One region of the Acetomicrobium mobile genome, then DNA from elsewhere that is predicted to be linked to it. Evidence: riboswitches for the same ligand, from Rfam matches in the RefSeq annotation. Region 1 holds a riboswitch; the other holds the start of a gene.

Evidence for each region. Region 1 has a riboswitch for thiamine pyrophosphate ahead of Q7P41_RS02085 (ABC transporter ATP-binding protein). Riboswitches for the same ligand answer to the same signal wherever they lie in the genome.
Region 2: linked by a shared signal. The riboswitch ahead of Q7P41_RS04265 (sulfide-dependent adenosine diphosphate thiazole synthase) and the one ahead of Q7P41_RS02085 (ABC transporter ATP-binding protein) in region 1 are both predicted to bind thiamine pyrophosphate.

What each region holds. Positions count from the first base shown of each region.
Region 1 covers NZ_CALETC010000059.1:44-9,353, reverse strand. Annotated here, with positions in the region: gene Q7P41_RS02105 (MotA/TolQ/ExbB proton channel family protein) at 1-595, opposite strand, end outside; gene thiW (energy coupling factor transporter S component ThiW) at 647-1,156, opposite strand; gene Q7P41_RS02095 (ABC transporter substrate-binding protein) at 1,195-2,121, opposite strand; gene Q7P41_RS02090 (ABC transporter permease) at 2,185-2,931, opposite strand; gene Q7P41_RS02085 (ABC transporter ATP-binding protein) at 2,924-3,667, opposite strand; TPP riboswitch at 3,733-3,841, opposite strand; gene Q7P41_RS02080 (ABC transporter ATP-binding protein) at 3,909-5,000, opposite strand; gene Q7P41_RS02075 (molybdenum ABC transporter permease) at 4,984-5,625, opposite strand; gene modA (molybdate ABC transporter substrate-binding protein) at 5,628-6,377, opposite strand; gene Q7P41_RS02065 (coenzyme F420-0:L-glutamate ligase) at 6,535-7,725, opposite strand; gene Q7P41_RS02060 (lysophospholipid acyltransferase family protein) at 8,007-8,885, shown strand; partial or broken gene Q7P41_RS02055 (endonuclease) at 8,885-9,310, shown strand, end outside.
Region 2 covers NZ_CALETC010000097.1:1,445-16,212, forward strand. Annotated here, with positions in the region: gene lepB (signal peptidase I) at 1-437, opposite strand, end outside; gene Q7P41_RS04185 (Tfp pilus assembly protein FimT/FimU) at 542-1,003, opposite strand; gene Q7P41_RS04190 (2-oxoacid:acceptor oxidoreductase family protein) at 1,053-1,613, opposite strand; gene iorA (indolepyruvate ferredoxin oxidoreductase subunit alpha) at 1,613-3,472, opposite strand; gene Q7P41_RS04200 (thioesterase family protein) at 3,503-3,916, opposite strand; gene Q7P41_RS04205 (CoA-binding protein) at 4,048-4,473, opposite strand; gene Q7P41_RS04210 (hypothetical protein) at 4,534-4,917, opposite strand; tRNA gene Q7P41_RS04215 (tRNA-Ser) at 5,099-5,186, shown strand; gene Q7P41_RS04220 (ROK family protein) at 5,246-6,130, shown strand; gene Q7P41_RS04225 (MATE family efflux transporter) at 6,127-7,530, opposite strand; gene Q7P41_RS04230 (ferritin family protein) at 7,714-8,190, shown strand; gene Q7P41_RS04235 (type 1 glutamine amidotransferase domain-containing protein) at 8,271-8,810, shown strand; gene Q7P41_RS04240 (2-oxoacid:acceptor oxidoreductase family protein) at 8,944-9,489, opposite strand; gene Q7P41_RS04245 (thiamine pyrophosphate-dependent enzyme) at 9,496-10,338, opposite strand; gene Q7P41_RS04250 (2-oxoacid:acceptor oxidoreductase subunit alpha) at 10,335-11,480, opposite strand; gene Q7P41_RS04255 (ferredoxin family protein) at 11,477-11,716, opposite strand; gene Q7P41_RS04260 (thioesterase family protein) at 11,795-12,202, opposite strand; gene Q7P41_RS04265 (sulfide-dependent adenosine diphosphate thiazole synthase) at 12,360-13,139, opposite strand; TPP riboswitch at 13,265-13,365, opposite strand; gene rnhA (ribonuclease HI) at 13,566-14,048, opposite strand; gene Q7P41_RS04275 (TRAP transporter large permease) at 14,185-14,768, opposite strand, start outside.

The DNA of each region.
Region 1 (9,310 bases):
ATAACTTTTCCCTCAAGATAAAATCGGTTCCTCTCCAAAGGGATTCCTCCGCAGCGTCGATTTTCGATGAAAACCATGAATAACATAATACAGCAGGTATTGCGACGGACAATCCGGCGACGGTGGTTAGCAAAGCCTCCCAAATGCCCGAGGCAAGCAGGGCCATATTAGCAGCTCCTTCGGACTCAGCAACAGCTCGAAAGACATTGACAATCCCCAAAACGGTGCCCAGAAGTCCCAGTAAAGGTTCAACACGGGCAATCGTGGAAAGAAGGGTTAGTCCCTTTTCCCACCTGTAAATTTCGTGTCGGACCTCTTGTTCCAATAACATTTTTAGCGCTTCGGATGGCGCCTGCCAATGGTCTACTGCTGCACGAAACAGGCGATGTAGTGAAGTTTCTTTTTCGCGAACTAAGGAAGACGCTCCTTCAGCATCTCCTTTGTATAGCAATTCACCCAATTTGTGCTCCAGTGGTTCCGGGTTTGTCCACGACTTCGTGTAAAACCAAAAGCGTTCAATGACAACTGCCAGTCCGATTATGGAAACCAACAATATTGCATACATACACGGACCGCCCATTTCCATCAAGCGCATGAAACTCAAAGATTATCACCCCTGCGTTTTATATCATAGAAAAGAATAGCATTATATGTTCGATCTGCCAATGTTTTTCTGAAACCAGCCAGCCTTGCTAAAAGCGAGGAGGAGTGCAAACCCGAGGAAAGAGCCAGGAACGCTACTTAAAAGAAAGGCAGACATTATTAACCACAGAGCTGTCTCCTTGCCGATTGTCGGCGCCAAGATATAAACGCTTATAATAGCTCCTATTATTCCCGTGCCCAGAGGTTCCGTTAAGGCGGCATAATATCTCTTGTTTTTAAGGAGTCTAGCTGTGATGCCCACAACTAAAGCTCCTGGTATGCTACCTGGAAAGGCAAATAATGTTCCGGTACCTAAAGCATTTCTAATTATACTCGCAGTTAAAGCTGCACCTGCTGCCCACCACGGTCCAAGCAATACCCCTGATATTGCATTAATCGCATGTTGAAAGGGAAAGCAGCGAGTCGGACCCACGGGAATGCTGAATCCCGATAGAAGGACTGCCATTGCAGCAAAAAGAGCCGCTAAGATAAGGTTTTTCAACGTGGCCTTCATAACTTTTATGTGCCTCCTTTGTCTTAACTTTTGGGTTTTTAGTCCTTCCATAAAAGCTGTTTTGCGTCAACCTGATGCTCTATCAGCCCCACTTGAAGCGCAAAGTCTGCGAAGGCTTGCCATCGTTCAGCCTCGAGGTTTTGGTTTTCGGCGTAAAAAGGCAAAGTCTTTTCGAAAGCGCGTTTTTCAAGTTTTTTGTCCGATTCGGGTACGGCCTTGAAGTAATGGTCGAGAGCTTCTTCGGGAGTATCCTTACTTATTTCTATGGCCTTAGACAAAGCTCTTCTGAAGGAGGAGATTGTCTTCTTGTTTTCTTTGGCAAATTTTGGATTAGCAATTACTACAAGTTCATCGTAATCGGGAAATCCATATTCTTCCAGTGCAAAGTAACCAGGCGCATATCCTTCAAGCTCTAGTTCCACTACTTCATAATTTCTAAAACCACCCATTACGGAATCGACCCTTTTCGATACCAAAGAGGGTATGATCGCAAATTCTATATGTATTAGTGTGTAATCTTTAATTTCGTTTAGTTCACAAAAAGCCCTGGCCAGCACGTCTTCCATCCCAGCGACGGTATAGCCCATTAACTTTCCATTCAGGTCCTGGGGTTTTTCTATACCACGATCTTTGATGTACAAAACAGTGGATAGAGGATGGCCTATAAGCCTGCCTATGACTAATACTGGAACACCCTCCGATGCTGCAACTAAAGCTTGTGGCTCGTAACTGATTCCTAATTCCGCTCTGCCCGCTGCAACCAGTTTCAGCGCATCAGCGCTTTCTGAGGGTGACGTTATGTTTATCTTTAGACCTTCCTCTGCGAAAAACCCCTTTTCTTGTGCTACATAAAGCGGCAAGTGGTCAACGTTTGGAAACCAATCCAATACTAACGTCAAATTCTCTCCTCTTGCCGGAACCGTAAAAAGAAGAAAAATCAACACTGCCAAACCTATGCGTTTCACTCTAAAATCGCCTCCTGTTTAAATATCGTTTAATTAGCTAACCTAACATTTAATAACGATAAATTAATTCTTTGTATCGTTCAGCCAAAATAAAAAATGTTTTTCCAGTTTGCCTACTAGCAACCACATCCCCATACCCATAGCGCTTAGCCAGACCAGGGCTGCAAAGAGCATGTCAGTTCTCAATCTGGCGTTCATTTGAATCATCAAGTATCCTAAGCCCTTTTGAGCACCCACCCACTCCCCAAGTACGGCTCCAATGGTAGCGACAGCGACGGCCATCTTAAGCCCGGCAAAAAATGAGGGCAGGGCGGCTGGCCAATAAAGAAAGCGCATCTTTTTCCAAAAAGATGCATCGAGGAGGTCAAAAAGCACCTCATAATCCGGATCAACTTGTTTAAAACCAGAGTGCAGCGAAACGGTCAAAGGGAAAAATATTACTATAGTTGCCATGATGATCTTGCTCAAAAGTCCATACCCGAACCACACGACAAGCAAGGGGGCTAAAGCGAAGATTGGTATGGCCTGCGATATGACGAGAAAAGGTGTTATTGCGGCATCAACGCTTGGAAAGCTGAACATGACTATTGCAAGAGGTATAGATATGGCAAGGCTGATCATTAAACCGAGTAAAATCTCGACTGCAGTAACCAGCGTGTTTTCTAAAAGCAGAGGTGCTTGAGAAAAACACGTATATATAATAAGACTTGGAGCAGGAAGTATGAATTTAGGAATGTGTAAAAGGTTTACCAAAATTTCCCATATCAAGAGGATAAAAATTAATACCGAAAAGGATGTTCGACTATGCATTGATGAGCTCTCCTTTTAGCGTAAAAAATATGTTTTCTGCCATCTCCGCTAGCTCGAAGTCCAAATGATACCTGGGCTTTGGTAAATTGCTCAAGTCAATCTCCTTTATTATGCGCATAGGCAGGTGTGAAAGTAAAAATATCTTATCCGCGAGCATTAAAGCTTCCATGATGTCATGGGTGATCATCAATACGGTTTTATCGAATTCCAATTGGATGCGCAAAATTTCCTTTTGAAGCGATTGACGCGTGAGTGCGTCAAGAGCTGAAAGAGGTTCGTCTAGCAAGAATATTTCTCTGTCAAAAAGCAATGTGCGGACCAAAGCGGCTCTTTGGCGCATGCCTCCAGATATTTGATAGGGTAAGTAATGCTCAAATCCTGATAAGCCAAATCGGGATAAAAGACGTTTTGCCTCAGATTCTCCGGTTTTTGTATCTCTCTTTAAAGTTTTTATCGGGATTAAAACGTTGTCTAAAATGTCGAACCATGGAAGCAGCAAATCCTTTTGGAGCATCATTGCGGTATTTTCTTTCAAGTTTAGTAGCTTTAGGCCCTCCCACTCTATGTGACCGCTGTCAGAGGACTCTATCCCGGCAATGACGCGAAATAAAGTGCTTTTACCGCATCCAGAAGGTCCTAAGAAGGCGGCAAAACTTCCCTTTTCTACCATGAAGCTTATATTTGTAAATACAGCGAGATCTGAGTAAATTTTACTGATGTCGCAAACCCTTAACAAATTAAAGCCGACCTCCTTGTTTAAGGATCAGTCGGCATATTGGGGAAGGAATTATTTTTTGAAGGCCTGAAAACCTACACCTTCCCTACGCCGGCATGACCCGGATCAGGTTCTAAGGGTCGAAGCTTTTTTAGCTTCCTCTCAGTCGGTAAACCGACTCCCCCAGGACACATATACAATTTTAACACAAAATTTCATCGCTTGCTATGTAAACTTCTTTATGTTTATGCTTTAAGCTAGCTCATCTCGGTGGATCACATTCTTGAGTGAGTACGTATATCATTGACGGCTTTATGCTAAATGAAACATTTTGCCCTTCATGCAGGTTTAAAGTGGAATAAGAATCTTTGGGATGTTCTGTGTGCCATTCTATTCCGGCACTATGAATGTAAAGTCGTACTAAGTGGTTCATCTCGATCCTTTCTATTATCTTTCCCTCCATGACGTTGGGCCTTAATTCCGGGTCAACGGGAAGGTCTGGGTAAAGCAATTTGACGTGATCGGGAGGTATAAAGACGGTGACCTTTCCTTTTGCCGGGCCTGTGGGTTGTAATAGTTTTAGTTTTCCCCCAGGCCAACTGAGCCAATGGTTTCCTTCCTCCGTTATGATTTCGCCCTGTACCAGAGTTCCCCAACCCAAGGAATGCCAAACATTTTCCTGGCTTTGGGGGTCCCAAAGTTTGTTTGCATCAATAGCGGCAGTTATAGATCCGTCGCGAATTAAAAAAACCTTGGTTGCCAGCGAGCACACGTCTTCTACGTCATGAGTAACATACAAAATCGGGATCCTTATTTCAAGAAATAAGTTTTTTAACTCCCTCCTTAATGCCCGACGCATTGGTCCCTCCAGTGCGCTAAAAGGCTCATCAAGTAGCAAAAGATCGGGCTTGGGTGCAAGCGCTCGAGCTAGAGCAACGCGTTGCTTTTGACCACCTGACAGCTGATGAGGCATTCTCTCGTAAAGTCCTTCCAGCCTCATCTTGTCAAGCCACTTCTGGGCAAGCCGCCACTTATTTGGTCCCTTTAATCCGTATGCAACATTCTCTATCGCAGACAAGTGAGGAAATAGGGCCAATTCCTGAAAGACTAACCCAATCTTCCTTGCAGCCGGCTTTAGAAATGTAGAAGAAGCGGAGTCGTACAAGATACGCCCTCTAAGGTTGATTTTACCTCGGTCAGGCTTGACGAGGCCAGCTAAAACATTCAAGGTTTGACTTTTCCCTGCGCCGCTGGGGCCAAAAAGCACACCTATTTCCTCTCCCAGATGGAGCGAAACATCTAAATGAAAGTTTCCAAGCATTTTAGAGAAATTTGCCTCAAGACAATCCTGCATGCTTTCCCTCCAGCTTTTTAACGATTGATAGACTGGCTATTCCAAGAATAGTCAATAAAAGGGCCGCTAAGTTCGCCTCAAAAAACTTCATGGACTCAACTCTGCTGTAAATATAAAGCGGCAACGTCTGAGTTCTTTCGGGTATGTTTCCCGCTATCATAAGCGTAACACCGAAATCTCCAAGGGCCCTCATGGAAGCCAGGGCAAGGCCGGCCATCAAGGATGACCTTGCCAAAGGAAAGGTGACCCTACAAAACACTCTAAGTTCATTGTCTCCTAAGGTGCGGGCGGCCTGTTCGAGCTTCTCATCTACAGAGCAAAAGCCCGACTTTGCAGCTTGTATCATTATTGGCAAAGAGGGAAAAAGAGGCGCTAAAGCGGCTGCCGGAAAAGAAAAAAGGATCCTGGATTCCCTTATAAAAGGAATATGAGACAATGTCATAAGGAGGTACAATCCTAAAACGGAAGGCGGAAGGACGATTGGCAACACTACTAGAGTATCGACCAATGTCCTGCCTTTGAATTGCTTTTTAGCCAATGTCCAACCTATTAAAGTACCCATGAAAAAAAGTATAGGAACATCTATGATCAGCACCTTTAGGCTTACAATAAAAGATGGCGTCATCTTTATCGCACCGGCTCAAAACCCCATTTAATCCAAATGTCATAACTAGCTTCGGACCTGATGTAATGCCAGAAGGCCTCGATATTTTTGGTAGCCTTGCCCTTTACAAGTCCGCCACTATTTTCTAGTGGATCCACCGGTAAGATAACGTAACTTCCTTCATTTAGTTTTTTTGCCACAGATAGCGAAAACATCCCGATATCGGCCCCACCTGTTTTAGCTGCCAATGCGGCTTGTTCTACATTGCCCATTATCACTAACCGGTTTTCTTTTAAAAGCTCGTCGTAAATTCCCATTGTTTTTAAATATTCCGCAGCGGCTTTGCCAAAGGGAGCTGCTTCCGGATCTGCAATGGCTATGCGAACGTCCTTTCTTTCTATCGTTTCCAAAGTGATGGTTTCTTCTTTTAGCCACCATGCCACGACTGGGGACGTTGCCATTGGGGACACCTCATAAAGCAATTCCTCACTTTCAAGTTTTTTGGTCCATTCGGGACTTGCCGATAAAAATAACCCAAAAGGTGCTCCAGCTATTATCTGGGATGCTAGTTTGCCCGATGCTCCGGAAACGATTTTGGGTGGGGTTCCTAGACCATGGTTTTCAAATTGGGTAGCCAATTCGTTTATGCATTCGTGCATGCTCGCAGCAACAGCTACCACATCATCCGTTGGGGCGGCGAGGACAAAAGAGGGAGACAAAAATGATACTATCACGACCATAACCGCTAAACCCTTACTTAACCGGGATAACATAAAAATGACGCCTCCTTTAATTTATTTAGATGCTTTAAGTGATGCAATTTCGTGGGTCTTGATGTCGGCATCTAAAATTAAATATAAGCTACAGAAAGAGGAAATGCAACTATGTTGCAAATAATTAATTTCGTCCCGGTCATCCTTGCCAAATTGATTACCATTCTGATGTGTAATCGTCAAAGTAGCCCTGCACATGCACAATGGGAGTGCCTTTGTCTCCGCTTCCGCTTACAAGGTCGCATAAACTTCCTATAAGGTTGGTGTACATGCGTGGGGTGGTACCTAATGTTTCAGTGGCATCCAAATTTGAAGCTTTTTTCTTTAGGATGCGGTCCTTGATCACCTCATCGATACTACCTTCTTGCGCCTCAAGTTCTTTGTCGACGACGTATTTTAATTTGATCTCGCGGGGTGTCCCGATCAAGCCTTTGGTAAAACCGGGTGAGACCACTGGATCTGCAAATTCCCAAATTCCAGTCTTTGGATCTTTGAAGGCGCCGTCCCCGTACACCATGACTTCCACCTCAACTTGACAGGTATCTTTGATTAGGGACTGTATTTTCTCGCATATTTCTTGGCTGTTGCGGGGAAAAAGTTTCAACCTGTCTTCCGATGCCGTATTGGATCCCAGCAAGCCGTATTCGGAGTTATAACCACTGCCATTCACAGGTTCGGTGAGCAGGTCGTCCAAGCCGAGCACCACGGAAGCCCCAGCCTGTTTTGCGATCTTTTTTGTCCAATCCCTTTCATGAATGTTGGCTACCAGAATTTCCTTTGCGTATTTTAAGGCGATTTTCGGATCGTTTGAAAAATATATGTGCATTTTACCCTCAGGCGCAACGCTTTTATATAGATCGACGTAATCAACGTTTGTGAATGGATGTCTTAGCGAAAGTCCTTTTATGGACCTATAATCTTTTTCTTCGAGCGTGTCAACGTAAGGGTTTATGCCCTTTTCGTACATTACCTCTCTGTTCATTAGTGGGTTGCCAACCTCGTCGTTAGGATAGTTTAGAAAAAGATGAACGGTTTTGCCTGTCGCAATGATGCCTTTAAGGATTAAAAAAAACCTATTTCGGCTTAAGATCGGAAAAAGGACCGCGATTTCATCTGCCTTCATTTTTCGGGATAAATCATTAGCTACGTCGTGTATTGTTGCATAGTTGCCCTGAGCTCTGGCGACAAGCGATTCAGTGATCCCTATTACGTCTTTGTATCGCAAAGAAAAACCTTCTTCTTTGCATGCTCTTTTGATGGAGTCTACGACCACCGAAACTATGTCATCGCCTGTCTTTATCAAAGGTGCCCTGATGCCTCGCGCTACTGTGCCGACCCTTCGCGCCATGGCAATCACTTCCTTTCGATTCGATCGATGTCTGAACCCTTCATGACCGATGGATAATATAGCATAATTCGTTGTTTTTTATTTAATTAAGCCCAATATTTCTGAAGTTGCTACGAAAGCCCAGATATCTCCTGAGAGGAAGAATGTAAAAAATACTGATATGATATGTCAAGTCCTTTATGATAATTTATATTAGCGTTGTTGCTATTCATGATTTGTTAAAAAATTTTTATAATGTTCTTTCGAGCTTAAAGGGTATCTAAGGCGGTGATTTATGGTTCATGACTAAAGATCTGATATGGTTTGGCATACAATATCTTAGCGTTCAATCGCGCATGTTGCCTCATTCTGCTGCTTTGTCCCTGGGTGGAACTTTAGGGCGTATCGTGTGTGCGTTAAGTAAAAAGAGGGTCTCAAAAGCTGTCCGCAGATGTTCAAAGATCTTGGGTTGCAATTTAGCGGTAGCAAGAGATATTGTCACTAAATCTTACATCAATTTGGGTCGCAGTGTCGTGGAATTTCTCAGCCTGCCTAAATTAAGTAGCAGAATTGACGAAATAGTTACTGCACATGGCATAGAAAATCTCAATGATGCCCTTGCATGCGGCAGAGGGGTGATATTGCTTACAGCTCACCTCGGTAATTGGGAGCTGGCGGCGGCCTACTTGGGTATTAAAAGATATCCTATAAAGGCGATAGGCGCGGAACAAAGGGATCCCCGCATTACTGACTTAATTTCTGATCTTAGAGCTTCATGCGGTGTCGAAACCATTGGGAAGGGCTTTGATTTAAGGAGTGCCATTCGTTGTCTTCAGGAGGGAAATATCTTGGGGGTGTTGCTAGACCAAGACGCGCGTGACAAAGGAATAATCGCTCCTTTCTTGGGGCATCCGGCGAGTACGCCCTACGGGCCTATAAAGATGGTACAAAAGAGGCGGTCCCCCATCGTCCCACTGTTCATAATTCGCAGAAAGGATGGCGTCCGGCATGATTTATACTTTTTGCCTACTTTGGAAGAAACCGTCGAGGATTTTTACGATAAGCCTATTGAAGAAAACGTGCGCATATGCAATGATATCTTGTCTGACTGGATTTTGCGACATCCTGAACAGTGGCTGTGGCTATATCCCAGATGGGCATCTACGTTAGGTGATAGGTAATGTATCTAGGTTTGGACCCTGGCAGAGATAAGGTTGGTTTTGCCTTCGTAAATGAAGAGGGCGTACTCCTTTGTTCTGGCATATTTCAGGCGGAATCTTTTGAAGCATTCTTATCGGCTTTGATAGGGGAAAATTGGGATTACATAGGATCATACAAACTCGAGGGCAGTATTTCTGCACTTTTCGGCCAAAAACTTGAGGTTGTATTGCTTGGTGGAGGGACTACGTTTAAGGATTTCGAACAGGTATTGCAGAGAAATGGAATTAGGTACGAAATTGTGGACGAGTCTTTCACAACGCTCAAGGCGAGGAAGGCCTACTTCCAGATTCACCCTCCAAAGGGGTTACGTAGATGCATACCGTCGTCTCTTTTGATTCCAAAACGAGATGTAGACGATTTGGCGGCTTGGGAGCTTGTCAAAAAA
Region 2 (14,768 bases), on a different contig from region 1:
GGTACAAAACCCCAAAAACGGCTGTCCTGAGAATTAGGACGATTATCACCCATGACAAAATACTGTCCATTTGGGACTGTAATTTTTTCCATGCTGAAAAAATCCCTATTTTTCACGTAAGGCTCCTCCAAGGGCACATCATCTATATAAACCACTCCATTTTTAATCTCCACAGCATCGCCAGGCAGGGCAATTAAACGCTTAACAAAATCACGCGTGGGATCCAATGGGTATTTAAAGACGACAATTTGTCCTCTTTTCGGTTCTGTAAAATGATACCAGAACTTAGCCACCAGCACTCTATCACCAGGCATAAGGGTGGGTATCATGGAACCGCTTGGTATCCAAAAGGCTTGAACTACAAAGGTTCTTAAAATTAGCGCCAAAATCAAAGCCCAGATTAATGTTTCGATCAGTTCTCTCCACCATGGTTTCATCTTAATAGAACTCCCCCTGCGAGCAGATTGCTCAGACTTTAACATATGCATGTCTTTATAACCCCATTTGGCTTATAAAATCAAGGGAAAATATTCATTTTTCCCTAAAGATGTCCTCTAATCGTTATACGACAATAAGGAGATATTACTATATAACCGAGCAGCCTGGAATTGCTTTTTGGCCCCGTTGTTACTTTCAAGGTCAGTCCGGGTGTAAGTGTATACCATTGCGGAGAATAAATCGAAGAGCTCTCCGTAGCGCTCATACCTCTAAAATAGCACATGTGGGCTGAGTCAAAGATTTCTTCTTCAAGCGTATCGAGCCACTGTACTTGTAATTTACTAGTAGAGACAGAGCGAGTCGTGTATTTTAACATAAAAGGTCTACCGGTTTGTGTTGCCTCGATGAAGGTTCCCTGAAGCCAAGTTCGAGCTTTCGTTAGTTCGATAACAGCTAGCAAATCTCTTAGTGACCGTCCGGCAAGAACAAAACAACCCGCACTTCCCATAAAGATGAAAATTACTATCAAAAGTTCTACAAGCGTCAATCCCCTTCTTGACAACATAAATAAGGTCCTCTCCGGCCCGGAGAGGACCTTATTTAAATCCAGGTTCTCATGACCCATGAGCTACACTTCTGCCTAGCTCAAGCGCTCTTAGGTTATCTTCTCTGAACTTCACAGGGCTCAAGCTTGAAACAGCCTCCTCAATCTCCTCAAAGCAGATCCCGCCAATGCCCAAAGCGGACATCGCACCAAGTATCAATACGTTCAAGAACAAATAATTACCACCCATATGTTTGTCTAATATCTCATATCCATTTAGTAAAAATGTAGAAATATTTCTCTTAGTCAAATACTTTTTTAAGTTTTCGTTTTGAAAGGCTTCACGTTTATGCACATTTATAACGCTATGGCCGCCATCATTTAGAAAGTGCAAATTCCTTATGCCTTCGTTCTGATCGAAGGCCAGTAGGACGTCAGCATCTCCTACGCTTATAAGGGGAGATTTGTAGGGCCCTATTTTGAAGTGGCTTATTACGGAACCGCCTCTTTGAGCCATCCCGTGCTCTTCACTGCCTATTGTATTTTCGCCCCGCTTCAGCGCTATTTTCCCAAGCACACGGCTGGTGAAAAGTATCCCCTGCCCTCCAAGACCAACGATGATGTATTGCATTATCTTCCCTCCTCCGATATGACCTCAATAGCCCCGTGAGGGCATACATTCGTGCACACGCCACACTTAATGCAAAATCGCTCGTCTATAAATGCCTTCTTTGAGCCCTCATCGAAGGCTAAGCCAGGACAGTTGAAGAAGTTGATACAAAATTTACAACCTATACATGTATCATCATTAACATGTACGGGAATTTGTGGCTGCTCTTGTCTAAGCAACATGCAGGGGTGAGTAAAGATAACCACGGCAGGCTCTTCGTGATCCTTGGCATATTCCCAGGCTTCTTTCAAAATTTCCACGTTCTTGTCTATATCGTAGGACTCAACGGTGCGCACAAACTTTACACCGCATCCCCTAACAGTTCCTTCTATGGGAACAACTCTGCCGGTTTCGCCCTTTCTTAATTTTTCGCCTGTACCCGGATGAGGCTGTCCGCCCGTCATGGCGGTAATCCTGTTATCCAAAATGGCCAAGACGAAGGCGTGCTTGTTATAAACTGCGTTGACAAGCCCCGGCAAACCCATGTGGAAAAATGTCGAGTCCCCTATAGTAGCTATAATGGGACGTAGTTTGCTATCGATCTTATGGGCAAGATAAAAGCCAGAGGACTGAGTGACGGAAGCACCCATGCAAATTGAGGAATCTATGGCCTTTTGATTTACGCCCAAAGTGTAACATCCGATGTCAGAAGGATATATCCCGTCCGGGAAAGCTTTCCGTATGGCAAAAAGGCTAGCCCTGTGTGGACATCCTGGGCAAAGCATAGGTGGTTTGGGCGTTATTTTCAACTCTTCGATTGCCTTCTTTAAATCCTCATCCACCGGGCGAGAGAAATCTTCTCCCAGGGCTTTATGAATTATCTCTTCAACCACCTCGGGTACCAGTTCGCCAGCTCGCGGCACATATCCATTCCATCGCCCCTTGACATTCGTTCGATCGGGAACCTGAAGTTCTATTACAGGATAGGTTTCCTCTAGTATCAAAACGTTTTTATGTCGAGCGATAAAATCAGTCACAAGGTCAACTGGCAATGGATGGGGGGTTCCTATTTTCAAGACGGAGATGTCCTTTCTTCCCATTTTGGACAGCAAGTCCATGACCACCGCAAAGGATATACCCCCAGCTATAATGCCAAGTTTGGCCTCTTCTTGCGCCGGCACCTCGTAGTTGTACTTCGAAAAACTTTCAGTAAAATCCTGCCTAATAGCATCCATCTTTTGGTTTAGTCTAGGGTGGTTTATTTTTACGTTTGCAGGAAGACAATTCCAGCGCTTGGGATCCTTGGCGAACTTAGCAGACCTTTCTAATTTTATCGGTTCGCTGTACTCCACATCTTGTCTGCAATGATCCACGCGAACTGTCGGACGTAACATTACAAGGATATGATACTTTTCGGATAATTCGTAAGCATCTTTTACCATTTCCATTGCTTCTCTGGCAGAAGAGGGATCAAAGACGGGAATTTTTGCAAATAAACCAAATAACCTGCTATCTTGCTCCGTTTGAGAGCTGTGATGGCCGGGGTCATCTGCGACGATCAACAACAGACCGCCCTCAATGTCAAAGTGAGCCAAACTCGTAAAAGGATCTGCTGCGACATTAAGACCAACGTGTTTCATGGCAACACAGGATCTTTTACCCGTAAAAGAGGCTGCTGCTGCAACCTCAAATGCCACCTTTTCGTTCGTAGCCCATTCCACAGCCATTTTAATGCCGAGCGAATCGGCGAACTTGGCTATGGCCGGCAAGATCTCGGACGAAGGTGTGCCCGGATAGGCACAAGCTACTTCACAGCCCGCTTCCACAACACTTCTGGCAATAGCTTCATTACCAAGAAGAACAGCCTTTTCAATCGCCACTAATATTCACCTCTCTCGCCATTTTCCATTTTATTGTTGCAATAAACATATCAACTTGTCGTAGAAGGGTTTTGGTTTTTTTAACAACTTTCCTCTTTTGTCGCAAAAGCCGTGCTTAGTAAATCCTTCCGCTAAAAACATATCATCGGAATCACGATAAACTTTAAATTCAAAGGAAAGACTATAAGGTTTTACTTCTTTCAAGTAGGTATCTATTCTGATGAGGTCATCGTATCGAGCGGGGTGTTTATATCTACATCTCACCTCTACAACTGGCATAAAGACACCTTTTTCTTCCCAATTGACGTAGGGCATGCCATATTTTCTGCAAAATTCCGTTCGCCCCATTTCAAACCAGTTCAGGTAATTAGCATAATAGACAACACCCATTTGATCTGTAGCACCGTATGGCACTCTTAAAACAAAGGAGGCGCTTAAGGGCATCTGCTTCATCTCCTCATGAAAAGTGTGATTTACGCATGATAAAAGTTGAACAAATTCATCATAACATATCTATCAATAATAATTCCACAAGGGTTTGCCAAGAAATATTTTATCCCACCTCACTTGTCATCTTAAGTGTCAAGACGTGAGCAACGCGCCTTATGCACTGCCATTATGCACTGTCCACTGACGACAGTATAATCCAAATTTTTTAATTCTTCTTCAAGTTCCTGGTTTTCAGCCCCCGGTTGCATCCATACTATTGGCTTGTAAGAAAGGCTCTTTAATTCATCTAACAGAAATGCTTGATTTTTGGGACCTATGAATAAAGATAATATATCTACATTCTCAGGAATGTCTCGTACCGAGGCATAAAAACTTAATCCTAATATTTTAAGACCCCTATACTTGGGATTTACAGGATAGAGTGAAAAGCCTTGTGACTTAAGGTAGCGCATCACCATTGAAACGGGCCTTCCCCTTTCGATGGTTGCGCCAAGAACGGCCACCTTGGAAGGGGAACATACGTATTCTTTTACTATTCTTTCCCACACCATTTCTTTCACTCCTCTTTAAATCCTCGACGATATGAGCACTTACAGTGCCCCTTCTCACATTCAAGTGCCGCATAAGCCCTCTATAGCAGTGAAGCGAATGTCACAAAAAGGTCCCTCCATGTAAATCGCTGCTTTGATCTCCGCTTCTTCTCCGGGTAATAGCGAAACTCTTTTTGCCCTAAAGGTTCGCTGCGCAGCTAACTTATTATCGATGCTGTAGATGCTAACAACTATTCCGGGGCCTGCTATTTCTTTCGAAGTAACATTTTTTATGGTGGCCTTCAACTCCAAAACTTTTTCTTCATTATCATACCAAAACGAAGACGTAATCAAGGCAATTTTAGTTTCGTGCACTTCAGAAAAAGAGGAACCTGCAAATACAAGACAAGTTGATGTGGCCACCAAAAGAAAAAAGGCAACGTATAGGAATCTTTTTTCTTTCATGATTTATCTCACCTCTTCATCTGTAACGCCTTTAAAATCATTTTACGGTTTATTCTTAGAAAATCCCAGGGCCATCTTTAACCCAAAGAATTGCCCCACCAAAAAATGTTAACATGGAAATCTGGAAGTGGCGCTTTCCTGCCTTCACTAAAATTAAAGTAGTTGTTATAATGTTTCGTACGGAGGACTGGCCGAGTGGTCGAAGGCGGGTGACTTGAAATCACTTGTGCCGAAAGGCACCGGGGGTTCGAATCCCTCGTCCTCCGCCATTTTTTATTTTTAGTTGTTAAGCATTGTTAAACAATATTTAACAATAAAAGGAGATAATATGAGCAAGCTCTCGATAGGAATAGACATAGGAGGACATTATATTAAAGCAGCTCTCATAGAAGAGTATAAATTTCTGCGAAGATGGGAAGAACCGACCTCTGAGGGAAGGACTATCGAGGGTGTGACTGAGCAACTTAAAAGAATCGCAGGAGAGCTTGAGCCACCAGGTTACACCTTATCCGTCGGAATCGGAATGCCGGGATTTCTAGATTTGCAAAGAGAGCATCTCGTACTTTCGCCCAACTTTCCGGACTGGAAGGGTCTCCCCCTCAAAACCTTGCTCGAGGATAGACTAAAAAGAAAGGTAATGATCGAAAACGATGCGAACTGTTATGCCCTAGGCGAACAATTAGCTGGACTGGCCAAGGGTCTTAAGGATTTCGTCGTCTTAACTCTCGGAACAGGAATAGGTGGCGGCATCGTTGTAGACGGAAGATTGTTTAAAGGCGCTCATGGATTCGCAGGAGAACCGGGCCATATGGCCCTAGGCGAAACCGAACTCTGCGGATGCGGATGCTACGGTCACCTTGAAGCTATAAGTGGGACCGACGCAATGGAAAGAAAAGCGGGGCAAATTGGCTTGCCTGAGGACATGAAGATTCTATGGGCGCGTAAAGACGAACCTGCCATCGCAGAGATAATAATGCCTTCACTTCAAACGATGGCCAAGGCGATCGCTTCCATAACGCATCTTTTTGATCCCGAGATGATCATATTAGGTGGCGGATTTAGCAGGGCCGAGGGGCTGCTTTCAATCCTAGAACCCATGGCGCTCAAATATTTAGTTCCTCACTTCAGGGATATCTTTAACCTAAAAATTAGCCTTCTGGGCAACGATGCTGCCATGCTTGGAGCAGCTTCACTTGCAGATGAGTTGAACTAACGACAACTGCTTGATCTATTTGAGGCAACCTTTAGCAGTGGATTTGCCATTCCTTCATTTTTCTTAAGTTTTTTTAGTTCGCGCTGAAGTGCAAAGAAAGCCAAAACCGAACCTCCCAAGTCTGTGGCTGGAAAAGCCATCCATATTCCGTCCAAACCAAATATACGAGGCATCAACAAAATTGCCGGATAGCAGACGCCAAGTTGGCGTACTAGTTGAATAAATAATGCTTCTCTTGCTCTGCCTAAGGTTTGCAACGTATAGGAAGTCACCACAAATATGGAAGCTGCTGGCAGTAAAGCATATCCAATTTTCAAGGCACGCGTTGTCATCTCGATCAAAGCCTGGTGATCATCACAGAAAATTTGGACGATCCGCCGCGCGAAAAGTTGAGTTGAAACCCAGGAAAAAGAAAACACGAGCAAACATGCAAAAAGGGCCAATATTATGGTCTTTCTGACGCGATGGTAAAGGCCTGCCCCATAATTGTACCCAATAATTGGTTGTGCTGCTTCGCTAATTCCCAGTGCCGGCAGAAAGAACAAACTGTCCAAAGCAAGAAATATTCCTACCGAAGAAACGGCCATATCACCGCCTAATTTTAAAGCCCCTTGATTTAAAAGAACTAATAGCACGGCAAAGGATAGAGAAGTTATGCAGGGAGTTACTCCTATAGCTAGCATATTAACTATAAGGAGCTTTCTTGGCTTCAAGTTTCCGTATCTGAATCTCAGCACACTATGTTTTAAATAATACAATGCAACCCAAAGGCACGATAAGAGTTCAGAAAGGGTCGTTCCCCAAGCAGCCCCCTTTACACCCCAATCAAACACGCAAATGAAGAGCCAGTCCAAGAAAATATTGGCTCCCGTCCCAATGACAAGAGTGCCCATGGCCCATTTGGGTGATCCTTCTACCCTGATCAAAGAATTAAGCACAAAGGAGATCATAAAAAAGGGCATACCGATCAACGCTATAATCATATAGTCGCGTGCAGGTTTAAGTATCGCTTCGCTTGCTCCAAAAAACTTCAATGCAGAATCAAGAGAAAACAACATGACAATGCAAACAAGTAATGCAAAGATAATAGATAGAGTTAAGGCATTACCCAGGACAAGTTCGGCCCTCTTTTTCTTACCCGCTCCAAGGCTTCTGGAGGCAATGGATGCGGCACCAACACCCACTAAAACACACAGCGCAATACCTATCTCAAAAAGTGGAAAAGCAACCGTAACAGCAGCAAGTCCTGCTTGTCCAACGTTTTGTCCGACAAATATCCTATCAACAATGTTATAGAGAGCGTTTGCAAACAATCCAGCTATAGCTGGCAGCGAAAAGTATAAAAGCAGCTTGCTTACGGGTTCTGTGCCCAGGCGCTCTGTTTTCATGTCGATGTTCATGATCGAAATCCTCCCTTCATGCTAAGATGCATACAATGATCGCCCGTCTACTGTGGTTCCATTATATCATAGGCTCGTCCATGGCCAAAGTGTTCTAAATTATCATTGATCTGATTTGGCGTGATATGCTATTATAAAAACGTTTCAATAATGTTTAATCATTTACAAGGAGGCGAGCATGAAATGGCAGAATGTGGATTCGATATGAAAAGTGCACTTGCTTATGCTATACACGCTGAGATTCAGGCGCACGAATTTTACAAAACCTGGGCACAAAACGCCAGAACGCCGGCTCTAAAAAAGGAAATCTCAGAATTGGCAGACTGGGAAGAAACGCACAAAGACACTTTATCTAAATATTACGAAGAGCTTTTTGGCGAACCCTTCACGCCTGATCCAAATGTGGTCGTGGATCCAGCGCTTTGCGTTCAGGCCGACGAATTTAAGGATTATTATTCCCTCCTCAGATTAATATCTACCGCTTATCTTTCCGAACTCAGGGCTGCGGAATTTTACGAAAAATTGGCCGATAAGGTAGAACCAGAAGAAACTAAACTCATGTTTAAGGATCTCGCAAATATGGAAAGAGGCCATATGGAATTCGTCAGAAAACGATACGATGAACTTAGAGGTGAGTTGGAAGGAAGGCTAATGCTTTAACATAACATTGCTAGGACTTGCAAGTCCTAGCAAACCCTCTAGAATAAACGCTGTCAAACTTTCCCCGGGAGGTGAAATGCATGTCTAAACTTAGTGGGAAACGCTTTATCTTCTTCGTAGAAGAGGATTACGAAGACCTTGAGCTATGGTACCCAAAGATAAGATTGATCGAGGAAGGAGCAGAGACCGTAGTGGCAAGTCCTGAGAAGGGCAAATTATATCGAGGCAAACACGGCTATCCGTGCAAAAGCGAGATTTCCTTCGATGAAGTGAACCCCGATGATTACGACGGCATCGTGATACCCGGAGGATATGCTCCCGATAAGATTAGAAGATACCCAAAGGCACTTGAGATAGTCAAAAAGCTAAACGATGCCAATAAAATTGTCGCTTTTATTTGCCATGCAGGATGGGTACCTATTTCGGCAAGAATTCTAAAGGGAAGAAAGGCTACTTCTGTCGGAGCCATTAAAGATGACATGGTCAACGCTGGCGTTAATTGGGTGGATGAGACGGTAGTAGTCGACGGGAACCTCATAAGCAGCAGAACCCCCAACGACCTACCTGAGTTCTGCAAGGCCATTATAGAAAAAGCTTCTTCGGGCTGTTCTTGTTGCTAATACCATCGCAGACTGAGACCAGTCGAAGAGGGGGCTAATTAGCCCCCTCTATTTTTAACTGTACTGCTCACGCCGGAACAATGGTCGAAGCGGTAGTCCATTTTAAAGACCCTAAGACACGTAAAAGATCAGTTTAACGAGTTAATGCTACGCTCTTGCCCAGCTCGATTCCCTTGCGTAAGATTTCAATATTTTTTTCCAAAATTTTTCCGCGGAACCTCTTCTCTAAAACATTATCTAGTTGTTCTAGGGAAATATCTACAATGAAGCTGGCAGCTATGCCCAAAGAAAGAATATTAGCACTTCTTGCAGACCCCAGTTCTTTTGCAATTTCAACTATAGGCAATCCAAAATACCTTTTATCGAGATCATATTTGGAAGCATCGATAATGCTCGAATCATAAATCACCTTACAATTATCATTTGAAACATTCAGGTAGTGAAGAAGTGCAGGCTCAGCCAAAACGATTATGAGGTCGGGGGTTAAAGCATAGGGATACAAGATTTCATCATCGGAAATGATAACATCTGTCTTGGTAAAACCCCCCCTTGCGGATACCCCGTAGGCTTGGGTTTGAGCAGCTCGCAATCCGCAACTGACGGCAGCCTCTCCGAGCAAAGACCCAGCTAAAATAACGCCCTGACCACCAATTCCGGAAAAGATGATTTCGTACTTCATCGTTATTCACTCACCTTCAAGGTCTTTTTTTGCTCTGGCTTGAATTTCATTGTAGCGAGACAGGAAAGAATGTCCTTTTTTATCCGCAAACACTCCAGTTACAATGGCTCCACTGAGTTCTTCCTCAGATAAGTTCTTTGCGCGCTCGATTGATATCGCTTTATCCTTCAACCAATTGAGCATGATTGGTGCCTTGGGCATCTTGTTATACCTGCCAAAATAAGTAGGGCAGGGGGAAATAACCTCAACTAAAGAGAATCCCTCATGAGAAAGCGCCATCAAAATGTATCTTTCTATCGTGCCCACATGATAGACAGTAGTCCTAGCAACAAAACTTGCTCCGGCTGTTTCGGTGAGACGACAAATGTCGAGTGCCGGCTCCGGATCTCCATACCAAGAAGTAGATGTTCTAGAATCTAAAGGAGTAGTGCAGGAATACTGGCCTCCTGTCATGCCGTAATTTAAATTATTTGCTATTATGGCGGTCACGTCTATATTTCTGCGCGAAGAATGAATTAAATGATTCCCGCCAATCGTAGCGCTATCGCCATCGCCCATCAAGGCTAAAACCTTTAAGGATGGATTTGCCACCTTTATGCCTGTGGCTATAGGTAAAGCCCTACCATGAGTTACATGGACTGTATTAGTATACAAATAATCATCCGCTTTGCCCCAGCAACCAATGCCAGTTACCACCACGACGTCTTTGGGAGCGAGGCCGCTTTTTTCGAAGGCATAAAGCATACTCTTCAAAATAACTCCGTATCCACAACCGGCACACCACTGATGGGGAAGGCTTTCTTCTCTCAAGAAGGCCTTCCAACTGACTTCTTTTGATCTCCTGCTCATAGAGATAGCACCTCGTCCAGAGCTTTCATTATTTCATAAGGAGCGAGAGGTTCGCCATCATAACGGTTCGCCCCAACTACTGGAATTGCGTCAGGAACTGCTTTTCTGACTTCTCCAATTATTTGTCCCATGTTCATCTCGGGCACGACAACTCCCTTTTTATCCTTTGCTAATTCGCAGACATATTCCGCCGGAAAGGGCCAAACAGTCTGAAGTTGCAAGACGCCCACTTTAAGTCCTCTCTTTTTGGCATCCAAAGCAGCCTGTCTTGCCGCTCTAACCGCTCCACCAAAGGCGATTAACAAATAGTCGCTTCCATCAACGTCGAAGGTCTTATATTTTACGATTTTATCTTTATTCTTTTCTATCTTATCGTACAGCCTTTTGATTAAATCTTTAGCCTCCTCCGGAGAACTGGTGGGCAAACCTTTTTCGTTATGCGATGAAGAATGAAATCGAGCCAAATAATGTCCACCCAGAGTAGCCATAGGAGGCACTAAATCCTCGTCAGCCTTGTAGGGATAATACTCATCCAACCCTTCAGGTGGACGTTTTCTGTTTATGATCTCGACTTCATCTTTGGATCGCAGAACACACCCCTCACGCAAATGCCCTACCGTTGCGTCAGCCATGAAAAGCACAGGACATCTGTAAGTCTCGGCAACATTAAATGCAAAAATTATCAGATCGAAACATTCCTGTACCGTTGAGGGTGATATAGCGATTATAGAATGATCACCATGTCGTCCCCACCGAGCTTGCATGATATCTGCCTGAGCTGGTTTAGTGGCCAAGCCGGTGCTCGGGCCCGACCTTTGAACATTTATTATCACGCAAGGGACCTCAGCCATGACGGCTAGCCCAATATTTTCCTGCATCAAGGAGAAACCAGGGCCGGAGGTTGCCGTGAAGGCCTTAGCGCCGCCTATGGAGGCACCTATAATGGCAGCAATGCTCGCGATCTCATCTTCCATTTGAAGATAGTAACCGCCAACTTGCGGCAGCCTCCTGGAAGCCCTTTCTGCTATCTCGGACGAGGGTGTAATGGGATAACCCGCAAAAAACGTTGCACCCGATACCAACGCTCCCTCGACGATGGCTTCGTTTCCAAGTATGAATCCAATTTTACCAGTCAACGTCACGATACTCCTTTTGACTTAACTTCAATGGCAAAATCAGGGCATCGCAATTCGCATGCGCCACATCCGATGCAATCATCAACCCTTACAGGAACAGGGCGGCCAAGTTCATCAGCTTCAAACACCTTTTTGGGACAAAATTCAACGCATATTTCACACCCCTTACACCTGTCCCTTCTCATCTCAATTCGAAATTTTTTTCCTTCAACGACCATGATTTCGCCCTCAGGTATCGCCAAATCCAATTCCCCCTTACACCTCTCTTGACTCGTTCTAATAAGTGATTTGTCGCAAATAACGCAGGAGGACTTTAGAACTTACACGCCCGTTCTTTCTTTCGCCTTTTCAAGCAATTTCGGATAGTTGACGATGGCCCTAACATGTTTACCGTAACACACGATTCCGTTTTTATCACTTATCTCAAAATCGAAGATTAACCTATTGCCGTTTATTTCTTTTAAAGTAACTTTGTATGAAACCTCTGCCCCCATCATCGTGGGCTCTTCATGGGTTATCTCGGTGTGATAACCAACCGAGATAAAACCTTGAGGCAGAGCCCCATCTACCATCTCCGTAGCCATTCGCACAATCATATTTATACAAGCCGAAGTCGATAAAAATTGTTCGAGGTAAAGCGAAGAGTTCCCCACGGTATCCTCTACGGTTACGGTCTTTTTAACAACCCTTTCCGTTCCCACCGAAAGCAATTGGTCGATATCCAACATCTTTGACACCTCCAATGCAATCTTTTATTAATTTAAATTTACCACAACATGACAATTCTGCCAATTGGTTGATCATGCTAATAGCAAAAAAATTCAAGGGCAAGCTCCAAATGCACCTTGGACTTGCCCCAAATTTAGCGGTTAGTATTTTTTCGACTCACAGCCTTTCCACAATATCTCTTGCTACTTTCACACCTGAAAGAAGCATCCCCCCGAAGATTGGCCCCATCCTCGGGCCCCCAAATGTAGCGTTAGCCGCCATCCCAGCTACATAAAGTCCGGGGAAAACTTCGCGAGTGTTTTCTATGGTCAATTTTTCGGCCTTGTCCGCTGACATAAATTTTTCTCCCTCCACATTACCGGTGGCAGTCAGCAATTTTCCGGGCATTTTGCGAGCCACAACTTTAACAACCTCCGTATCATGCCCGGTAGCGTCTATAACATACTTACAACGAACCGATAAAGGGTCGACGTGGAGCCCTGACATTTCAATGGCCGTCCAATTTACTACAAGCCCTTGTATGCGACCTTCGTCGTGGACTACAACGTCCTCCACGCTAATCCCGTTAAATATCACCGCTCCTGCTTTGACGGTTTTACTGGTGATAGTGCTCACCGCTTCTACGGAATCAGCGGTGTAATAACCCTCCACTTCATAGGGAAAAGCCCTCACCTCGAGCTCGTCCAAAATTTGTTTTGCCTCTTCTTGTATAACTATTTCGTTAAAAAGCATTCCGCCTCCCCACATACCACCTCCTACGCTGAGTCTGCGCTCGTAAATGACTACCTTTTTGCCGGCTTTGGCCAATTTATAAGCAGCAACCAAACCCGATGGCCCTCCGCCTACGACGGCCACATCTAGATCAAGATGTTCCGTCAGCTTTCTGAAATACCTATCAACTATAGCTTTGGTTATTATTAATTCGTCCAACTTCATTACCGCGCAACCCCCTTAAGAATTTTGTGAAATTTCGGCGGGGAAACAGCGAGAGTCGAGGCAATAAAAAAACCGCCCTTTTGGCGGCATCAAAGTTTCAACCAGCAACTTTAATTTCTATTTAAACTTCTTTGGCTCGCCAATTCCTCCGCCAGCATTACCTGGATCAAGTTCTAGGAGTATTTTCTCAGCCCCGATTCTTATCGGAGCACCCCCTGGCGATATATTTAATTTTCTATAAAATATCTTACTACTCTTAGCCCCATAGTCAAGCAAACAAACTTGCTTGAAAGGCAACACATAATACCACATCAAGCGATGTACAACTTGCCTAAGTTTCAATGAAACTGGAAATAAAAGCAATTCGAGCCTGTTATCAGCGCAAAATCTCATACCCGCACTTTGCTGCTTTATAAGTAAATAAGTTTATTCATGAAAATTCAATGTTCTTTCATAGCCTTCATCTATGGGCAAATCTTTTTGTCTTGCCGCTAACGTCGAAAGTTCATCACAACGTTCGTTTTCCGGATTGCCATCGTGACCCCGAATCCATACAAACTTAACTACGTGCCTATCGCACAACTCCAGCAATTTTTCCCACAAATCCACGTTCAATGCCTTTTCCTTTTTATTACGCATCCAACCTTTTGCCTTCCATCGCTTTACCCACCCTTTGTTCATGGCATCGGCAAGGTACCTTGAATCCGTATAAAGAATCACTTCGCAACTGCAATTCAGCGCGCTTAATCCCGCTATAGCCGCGTATATCTCCATCCTGTTGTTGGTCGTGAGCCTAAAGCCACCCGATATCTCCTTTCTGTGGCCGTTGTAAAGCAACACGACGCCATATCCTCCCGGACCGGGATTGCCCAAACATGCTCCATCAGTGTAAATTGTCACCTTTTTCATTTTCTTGATAGTCCATTCAACTCCGATCTGAGACATAAATACGAACCTGTTTTTATCATCATAACAGACACAACGAAGGAAGAGACGCAATTTTTTCAGTTAACCGAAAATATGCCTCTGCCAGCAGAACCTTTCTTCACAACCCCAAAACGCGAGGCACAAAAGTTACCACGAAGGGACATAAAATTATTATTACAACTACCACGAGGGACACCGCTATGAAAGGCCATACGAACTTTAAAACTTCCCCTAAGGGCACTTTACCGACCGCTGATACTATGTAATTACACGCACCCATTGGGGGTGTAACCAAAGCAATGGTTACGTTCAACGTCATAACAATTCCAAAATGAAGCGGATCAATGCCAGCCTGCACTGCCAGCGGATAAAAAATGGGGGTGAGCAACGTCAAAGTCGCCACTTCTTCCATGAAGCATCCAACGATAAATATTATCCCGGTAAAGGTCAACATGAGCAAAACAGGACTGGACACAAGGCCCGCTCCTGCCAACAATTCGGCGAAACGTTGTGGTATCCTCTCCCATTTTAACAGCCACCCAACCGCCTGAGCAGCACCCATGATGAGAAAAATTGAACTGGTTGTACGGACAGTCTCGTACAAGGCAGCGAAAATTCCCCTTTTGTCAAGCTTTTTTGTATAAAATAACCCAATCAACAGGCAATAGGCAACAGCCAAAGCCCCTGACTCGGTGGGAGTCA